2 regions of the Aeromonas sp. EU05-FHT14A05 genome follow, and region 1 is predicted to be linked to the other one. Evidence: riboswitches for the same ligand, from Rfam matches in the RefSeq annotation. Region 1 holds a riboswitch; the other holds the start of a gene.
What was found. A riboswitch is a leader RNA that binds a small molecule or an ion and turns the genes downstream of it on or off. The one in region 1 is predicted to bind thiamine pyrophosphate.
Positions count from the first base shown of each region.

Region 2: another riboswitch for thiamine pyrophosphate. It lies ahead of thiC (phosphomethylpyrimidine synthase ThiC); the one in region 1 lies ahead of thiB (thiamine ABC transporter substrate binding subunit).

Region 1 is NZ_JBYTDH010000011.1:161,311-165,678, forward strand. It holds gene leuD (3-isopropylmalate dehydratase small subunit) at 1-380, shown strand, start outside; gene AC3WR3_RS16035 (transglutaminase-like domain-containing protein) at 485-1,414, shown strand; gene AC3WR3_RS16040 (PilZ domain-containing protein) at 1,519-1,809, opposite strand; TPP riboswitch at 1,901-1,991, shown strand; gene thiB (thiamine ABC transporter substrate binding subunit) at 2,092-3,072, shown strand; gene thiP (thiamine/thiamine pyrophosphate ABC transporter permease) at 3,048-4,368, shown strand, end outside.
Region 2 is NZ_JBYTDH010000003.1:95,850-100,217, forward strand. It holds gene AC3WR3_RS05670 (hypothetical protein) at 1-126, shown strand, start outside; gene AC3WR3_RS05675 (hypothetical protein) at 212-682, shown strand; gene AC3WR3_RS05680 (aryl-sulfate sulfotransferase) at 719-2,257, opposite strand; TPP riboswitch at 2,345-2,458, shown strand; gene thiC (phosphomethylpyrimidine synthase ThiC) at 2,725-4,368, shown strand, end outside.

The sequences.
Region 1 (4,368 bases):
TGGCCCGGGAGAACTTCGGCTGCGGCTCGAGCCGCGAGCACGCCCCCTGGGCGCTGGCGGACTACGGCTTCAAGACCATCATTGCCCCGAGCTTTGCCGACATCTTCTACGGCAACGCCATCAACAACGGCATGGTGCCGGTACGCCTGAAAGAAGAAGAGGTCGAGGCCCTGTTCCAGCTGGTCGCGGCCAATCCGGGCATAGAAATTGAAGTGGACCTGGAGGCGAACCAGGTGCGCGCCGGCGCGCTCACGTTCGGCTTCGAGATCGACGAGTTCCGCCGCTACTGCCTGCTCAACGGGCTGGATGCCATCGGCCTGACCCTGCAACACGAAGCCGCCATCAGCGCCTTCGAGGCAAAGCAGCCGAGCTGGATTTGACGCGCCAGCGGCAAGAAAGCGAGTAGAATCCACAGGGAGCCGAGGCTCCCTGTTTTATTCTCACTCCCGCCCAGCCACCATGGGCTCACCGACAGGAAAGGATGATGAAGACGACCCGCGCCCTCTCCCTGCTGCTTGGCATGCTGCTCGTCCTCCCGGCCAGCGCCGGACAGACCTACTTCAACAGCAACGGCGGCCAGCTCAACGTCGGTTGGCAGGACAGGGAAGGCAAGGCCCAGCAACTCAGCTACCGGCTGGAGGCGGGCAAGCTGCCGCCGCTCATCGCCTATCGCCCGGCCAGGATGCAGGAGGAGGTGTTGCAGAGCTTGCTGCGGCAGGCGGAGCTTGAATTCCCCGAGGTGCAGTTCTCCCTCTCCCGCCCCAGCCTCGCCCTCAGCCTCAAGAGCCGCAACGCCGACAAGGCCAGGGAAGCCTCGCTATGGGTCAAGCCGGAGCAGGCCAGACTGGAGGCCGAGTGGCTCAAGCAGCACTACTTCCAGCCCTTCACCCCGCCCGACGGCGCCCCCGCCATCAAGCAGGATCATGTGCGCATCGCCCTGGAGAGCCGTGCCGAACTGGCGCCCCTGGCCGAGCAGCTCAAGCAGGAGGGCGCCACAGAGACAGAGGCGCGCCAGAAGACGGTGGCCCATATGCTCGACTTCATCCAGGCCATCCCCTATCAGCTGCTCGACAGCCAGTCGGGGCGCTCGGGCAAGGGCTTTCTGAGCCCGCGCCAGGTGCTGGAGCAGAACCGGGGGGATTGCGACAGCAAGGTGACCCTGATGGCGGCTCTGCTGGCCCAGCGCTTTCCCGAGCTGAAGCAGGCCATGGTGTTCGTGCCGGGCCATGCCCTGCTGGGGGTGGCGCTGCCAGCCGGCCCGGGTCAGGCGACCCTGAGCTGGCAAGGGGAAACCTATCTGCTGCTGGAACCGACCGGCCCAGCCCAGCTCCCCATGGGCCAGCTCGCCGCCACCAGCAAGACGCTGGTCGACAGCAAGCAGTTGAGCGTCCAACCCGTGCTGGCCAGCAACTGAGTCTCACCCGGAGCGGCGATCCGGGCGGGAAGGCAAGGTTGGCCCGGGCCGAAAATGCATCGACCAGCCGGTGGCTGGTCGATGGAACAGGGTGGCGTGCGGACTCAGGTCAGAGGCAGGAACTCCAACGCCAGCAAGAGCCCGCCCTCCTCCTCCAGCACCCGCACTATGCGGGCCTGGGCCTCGAAGGGGGGCAGCAGGTTGCTGCTGGTGGCCAGGCTCACCCGGATGGGTTGGGCCAGATCAAACCCGTGTTCGTTCACCTCGACCCCCATGCCATTGGCGCTGAGATCCCGGCAGACTCCCTCAAGCACCTGCTGGTGCTGGAACAGGGTGACAGGGGCGTTGATGACCATGCGCTGGAAGGCACGTCTTTCCTTGGTGCTGGTGATCACTGGGGGCATCCTCCTTGGTGGTGGCTCGCACGGCGCGGCCCGTGAAACATAGTGCTGGCCTCCCCCAAAGAAGGTCAATACAATGCGGTTCGTTGCTCAAACGGGGTGCGGTTTACCGCTGAGATTATACCCGTGAACCTGATCCAGATAATGCTGGCGGAGGAATTTGAGGCATGGCGCGCGTTTTTTGCGCCCTCATCCGCTGGCCCTCACCACAAGAGAGGTGCCATTGATGTGCAGACCGCTGCCCATGGCACCTCAGTACCCACAGGAGTGCCATTGATGAAGACCCTGCTGCTGCTCGCGACCGGCCTGCTCTCTGCCCAGGCATTTGCCGCCGACACCCTCACCGTCTACACCTACGGCTCCTTCGCCGCCGAATGGGGCCCGGGTCCCAAGATCAAGCAGGCCTTCGAGAAGGAGTGCGGCTGTACCCTCAATCTGGTGGCCCTGGAAGACGGTGTCGCCATCCTCAACCGGCTGCGGCTGGAAGGCCAGCACAGCAAGGCAGACCTGGTGCTGGGGCTGGATGATGCCCTGGTCAGCGAGGCCAAGCAGAGCGGCCTGTTCGCCCCTCATCACACCAGGCTTGACGCCCTCAAGGTGCCGGGTGGCTGGCAGGATGACACCTTCGTCCCCTATGACTACGGCTACTTCGCCTTCGTCTACGACAAGGACAAACTCAAGCAGCCCCCCAAGAGCCTGAAAGAGCTGGTGGAACGCCAGGATCTCAAGGTGATCTATCAGGATCCCCGCACCTCCACCCCGGGCCAGGGGCTGATGCTCTGGATGAAGTCTGTCTATGGCGATCAGGCCCCTGCCGCCTGGGAACAGCTGGCCAAAAAGACGGTCACCGTCACCAAGGGCTGGTCCGAGGCCTATGGCATGTTCCTCGACGGCGAGGCGGACATGGTGCTCTCCTATACCAGCTCCCCCGCCTATCACCTGATCGCCGAGAACAAGCCCCAGTACCGGGCGGCCGCCTTCGCAGAGGGGCATTACCGTCAGGTGGAAGTGGCCGCCAAGCTGAAAAGCGCTGCCCAGGACAAGCTGGCGGACCAGTTCCTGCAGTTCATGGTCAGCCCCGCCTTCCAGCAGGAGATCCCTGCCGGCAACTGGATGTACCCGGTGATCGACCAGCCGCTGCCCAAGGGCTTCGAGCAGATGATCACGGTCGCCAAGCCGCTGAGCTTCACCTCTGATGACGTGGCCGCCAATCGCAAGAACTGGATCCGCGAATGGCTGCAAGCCGTCACCCAGTGAACGCAGGCTCTCGTCCCCTCTGGTGGCTGCCGGGCAGTGCGGCCACCCTGCTGATCCTGCTGTTGTCCCTCGGGCCGCTCGCGGCCCTGCTGTGGCAGGCGGGCACCTTGTCTCCCCGCACTCTGCTGGCCGATCCCTATCTGCGCCATGTGTTGGGCTTCAGCCTGGGGCAGGCCCTGCTCTCCACCCTGCTGAGCTTAGGTGTAGCCATTCCGGTGGCAAGAGCGTTGGCGCGGCGCCGCTTCCCCGGCCGGGCCTTGCTGCTCAAGCTGTTCGGCCTCTCCCTGGTGCTGCCCGTCATCATCGCCATCTTTGGCATGGTCGCGGTGCACGGCCGCCAGGGCTGGTTGCCACAGCTGCTGCGCGGCCTGGGGCTGGATCCCGGTAACTACCTGTACGGCCTGTTCGGCATCCTGCTGGCCCATGTTTTCTTCAACATGCCGCTGGCAGCCAGACTCATCCTGCAGAGCATAGAGAGCGTCCCCGAGACCTCCTGGCGCCTCGCCAGCCAGCTCGGCATGCGCTCATCCCACATCTTCCGGCTGCTGGAGTGGCCGCTCATCCGCGGCATACTGCCGGGGCTCGCCAGCCTCATCTTCATGCTCTGCTTCACCAGCTTCACCACAGTGCTGGCGCTGGGCGGCGGCCCAAAGTCCACCACCCTGGAAGTGGCCGTCTATCAGGCACTGCGTTTCGATTTCGATCTCGCCACCGCTGGCGGGCTCGCGCTGGTGCAGCTGCTGCTGACCCTGGCCCTGCTCCTGCTGCAACACAGGCTGCAGACCACCCCGGCCAGCCGTCTCACCAGCCGCCGCCCCTGCCTGAGGCCGGATCGCCATCAGCCGGGGGCAGGCCTGGTGGATGCCGTGGCGCTCTGCACCGGGCTAGCCATCTTCCTGCCGCCCCTGCTGGCCATAGTCGTGGCCGGTTTCAACCCCGGCCTGCTGACGGCGCTGGCATCCCCCGCGCTGTGGCAGGCGGGCGGTCAATCCCTGGCCATCGCCCTGGCGGCCGGGTCGCTGGCGACCCTGCTCGGTGCCGGTCTGCTGCTCACCAGCCGCCACCTGAGGGTGCGCGGGCGCAAGCGGCGGGCCGCCGCCCTGTGGGAGGCCAGCGGCTCCATGATCCTGATGATCCCGGCTGTGGTACTGAGTACCGGGCTCTTCATCATGTTCATGCCTTTTGCCGACGTCTTTGCCCTGGGCCCCTGGCTGGTGGTACTGGTCAACGCCCTGATGGCGCTGCCCTATGTGCTGCGCACCCTCAGCGCCCCCATGCAGCTGGTGGTGCGTCAAT
Region 2 (4,368 bases), on a different contig from region 1:
GCTCAGGGACGGATCTGGGGTTATGTCACCTCGGACGACAGCCTGACCCCCTTCGAAGGGCGCTGGCTGGAGCTAGAGTGCCGCTTCGACGGCATGCGTCTGAGCCGCTGCCGGGAGGACGACTGAGCCGCAGCACCACCCGACCGGAAAAATTGCCCGTCCGGGCCCATAGTTAAACCTCCTTGCCGGGTTGACCATGGGCCTGCTTGCTATGACCAGAACCGCCTTGTTCCTGCTGCTCTCCTTTCACGCCCTTGCCGACGAGCCCGAACTCTGGCTGGTGGAGCTGGAGCACAACGACGGCATCCGCCTGCAGTTCCAGGGGGCCGAGCTGGAGCTCGGCAGCGCCACCCTGATCGGGGCGGTGCAGTTTGACGATCTCAGGCCCGGCATGCACCTCGCCATCCAGAGCCGATACGGCGTGGCCGAGCAGATCCGGGTGCTCGCCACGGCGCCGGATCCGGCCCAGAGCAGCCAGTGGCTGCGGGCGGAGGACAGGCTGGTCGCCACCGCAGGAGAGAGCCTGCTGCTGCAGCAACTGGGGGGGCTGGTGTTTGATGCCGGTACCCGCTGGGTGAATGGCAGCCCCGCCGATCTGCAACCGGGTCGCAGACTGGTGCTGAGCCGGGATGATGAGGGCCGTCTGACCGAGATCCTGATCCCCAACCCGGAGGATGAATGAAGAAATAGCGCCACAAGGTGGCGCTATTTCTGTCGCTTATTGGAAGTGTATGTTCTCGAGAGGGATCTGGATGGCGTTCCAGGAGGTGGCACAGGGGGTCGGGCTTGGGTAGGTAAACTCGAACAGTTTCTGTTTATCCTTGTTGATCCCCTGAATGATGGCACGGGTTCTATTGTCGGCTGCCGCATAGTTGATCAGAAAGTCCCCTTGGGCAGATAGCTGATCCTGATAGATACTCGAGCAGATATCCGAATAAATACCATCGTCAAAACTCCAAATCATCTGGCCAGTTTTGTTCTGACTATCAATATCAAAGATGGCTGTCTGGCTGGTTGCGAGGTCGATGCCAGCAGGGGTGCCAGAGGGATGATTGAAACTCTTCAGGCCGTTGTTGAACAGCATCAATTTCCCTTCTTTGGTGATAGATACAGCATGCTGCCCTATAGGCACTTGCCCTGAGGAGAGTGACAAGGCCAACTTTTGTAGAGAGGGGTAGGAGTACCAGTGCTTGGTCTCGTCCCCCAGCAACCAGATGATCTTCCCTGTGTTGTAATCCAGTTTTACCACGAAGTTTTCACGGCTGGAGACCAGCAAGGTGTCATCGGCTGGATCATAGGTGGCTGCGTTCATGTGGAACCAGTCCACACCATTTCTGACAAAGTTGCTGGGATCATCCCCTTCCTGCACCATATATTCAGAGAATATTTTACCGAGGTCCCACTCTTTAATCACATTGCCTGACTCGTCTATCTCACTTAAAAATGACTCTATTTTTAACGCACCATCAGTTGTGCCATCGAGCTCAATCAATATACCTTTTTTACCCGGGTCTATATTATGGTGAAAATATGCATCACTTCCCATTTTTGTGTCATTGATGACAGCGGAGTCAGTTTTTCCATAAAGTGAAATTATATCTATGGCGGCCCCGCCAGATCCCATCACTGGACGTCCAGTAATAAACATATTGTTCATAAATGTCGATGCCATGGAATCTCTCTTTGTTTCCGCATCCCACCTAACTTCACCATCAATATCCATGACAATGGGATTCTTCAATCTACTTTTTAAATAAAAATAGCTATAGCTCGGTGTAGCCATTGGCTTGATGCTGATGCCAACGTTGTCATAAATACCTGCACTATCAACATAGGTGGCCGCGGGGACCATCTTCTGAAATGAGTAGATGCTGTCATCGATATACTGAATGTCTATTGTGAGTTCATTCAGATAGTCGCTGTAGAGGCCAAATATTGGAACTTGGACGCTGTTATTTGTAGCGTCAAATAGTCCATTATTGGATAGATAGCTCCAATCATATGTGGCAGAGACAGGCTTGGCAAAATTGCCATCTTTTGTCTTTATACGGAAGGAGATGTTTTTTATTTTGCCGGTATCCAGTCCATCCATATTTAATGCTGAAATGAACACTGACGTATGCTGATCATCTTCAATAACCTGTGTCGCAGGGTCATAAGCAGATTGCTCGGCCAGAGTCTTGCTGTCATTGCTACTGTCGCATCCATATAAGCCGAAGCAGCACATGCCAAGAATAAGTGTCTTTTTGTGGTTCATAATAAACATCATCCCTATGTTAATGAACAAGATTCATTGTAGTGAAAAAATCATGGTTGAGTTAAAAGATAGGCCGTATATACTGGCGCCATCTTGTCGGAGTGCTGACCGTCGAACGACGCAAAGCTGAGACCGTTAATTCGGGATCCGTGGAACCTGATCAGGTTAAGACCTGCGAAGGGAAACAAGGGTAACTTGCGAGTTGCCGCGCCGGGGGAGTAGCCACTTCCCCCTTGCCTTGAGGGGAGCCCCCAGGCAAGAACTGGCGCACAGGAGGGAGGTCGTCCCGCCGCTTGCCCGTCAGGGCGGCGAATGTCCCCGCAAGGGGGCGGGACGGCAGAGCAGGGATGATCCATCCCGCGCTCGCTCCCTCTTGAGTGCGCACCCAGATTGCAAGTTCATCACTTCTCCTCGAACTCCAGACAAGCAAACACCCATAACTTCAACCAGTTAATGTGAGTTTTGCTATGTCTACCTCTTCTGAAAACAGCAAGTCCGTGCCCGCCAGCCGCCGGGAGCAGCGCTCCAGTGCCCAGGCCTTTATCGACAACCTCAAGGGCATGGCCCATCCCAACTCCAGACGCATCTTCATCCAGGGTTCCCGTCCCGACATCCGGGTGGGGCTGCGGGAGATAGTCCTGGCCGACACCCTGGTCGGCGGCAGCAAGGAGGATCCCCAGTTCGAGCCCAATGATCCCGTGCCTGTCTACGACACCTCGGGGGCCTATGGGGACGAGCGTGCCGAGATAGACGTGCGCCTCGGCCTGCCGCGCCTGCGTGAAAACTGGGTGCTGGAGCGTGGCGACACCGAAGCCCTGGATGATCTCAGCTCCGCCTTCACCCAGGAGCGCCTGGCGGACGAGGGGCTGGATCATCTGCGTTTCGATAACTTGCCCAAGCCGCTGCGCGCCAGGACGGGTCGCCGGGTGACCCAGCTGCACTACGCCCGTCAGGGGATGGTCACTCCGGAGATGGAGTTCATCGCCATTCGCGAGAACATGGGTCGCGAGCGGGTGCGCTCCGAGCTGCTGCTGCGCCAGCATCCGGGTCAGGGCTTCGGCGCCCGCCTGCCCGAGAACATCACCCCCGAATTCGTGCGCGACGAGGTGGCCGCCGGCCGCGCCATCATCCCGAGCAACATCAACCACCCGGAAGCCGAGCCCATGATCATCGGCCGCAACTTCCTGGTGAAGATCAACGCCAACATAGGCAACTCGGCGGTCACCTCCAGCATCGAGGAGGAGGTGGAGAAGCTGGTGTGGTCCACCCGCTGGGGCGCCGACACCGTCATGGATCTCTCCACCGGCCGCTACATCCACGAGACCCGCGAGTGGATCCTGCGCAACAGCCCTGTGCCCATCGGCACAGTGCCCATCTACCAGGCGCTGGAGAAGACCAACGGCATCGCCGAGGATCTCACCTGGGAGCTGTTCCGCGACACCCTGCTGGAGCAGGCCGAGCAGGGGGTGGACTACTTCACCATCCACGCCGGCGTGCTGCTGCGCTACGTGCCCATGACCGCCAAGCGCCTCACCGGCATCGTCTCCCGTGGCGGCAGCATCATGGCCAAGTGGTGCCTCTCCCACCACAAGGAGAACTTCCTCTATCAGCATTTCCGCGAGATCTGCGAGATCTGCGCCGCCTATGACGTGGCCCTGTCGCTGGGCGACGGCCTGCGTCCGGGCTCCGTCTATGACGCCAACGACGAGGCCCAGTTCGCCGAGTTGCACACCCTGGGTGAGCTCACCAAAATCGCCTGGGAGTACGACGTCCAGGTGATGATAGAGGGGCCGGGCCACGTCCCCATGCACATGATAGAGCGCAACATGACGGAGCAGCTGGAGCACTGCCACGAGGCGCCCTTCTACACCCTGGGCCCGCTCACCACAGACATAGCCCCCGGCTACGATCACTTCACCTCCGGCATAGGCGCCGCCATGATCGGCTGGTACGGCTGCGCCATGCTCTGCTACGTCACCCCCAAGGAGCACCTGGGGCTGCCGAACAAGGAGGACGTCAAGCAGGGCCTCATCACCTACAAGATCGCCGCCCACGCCGCCGATCTCGCCAAGGGGCACCCGGGCGCCCAGATCCGCGACAACGCCATGTCC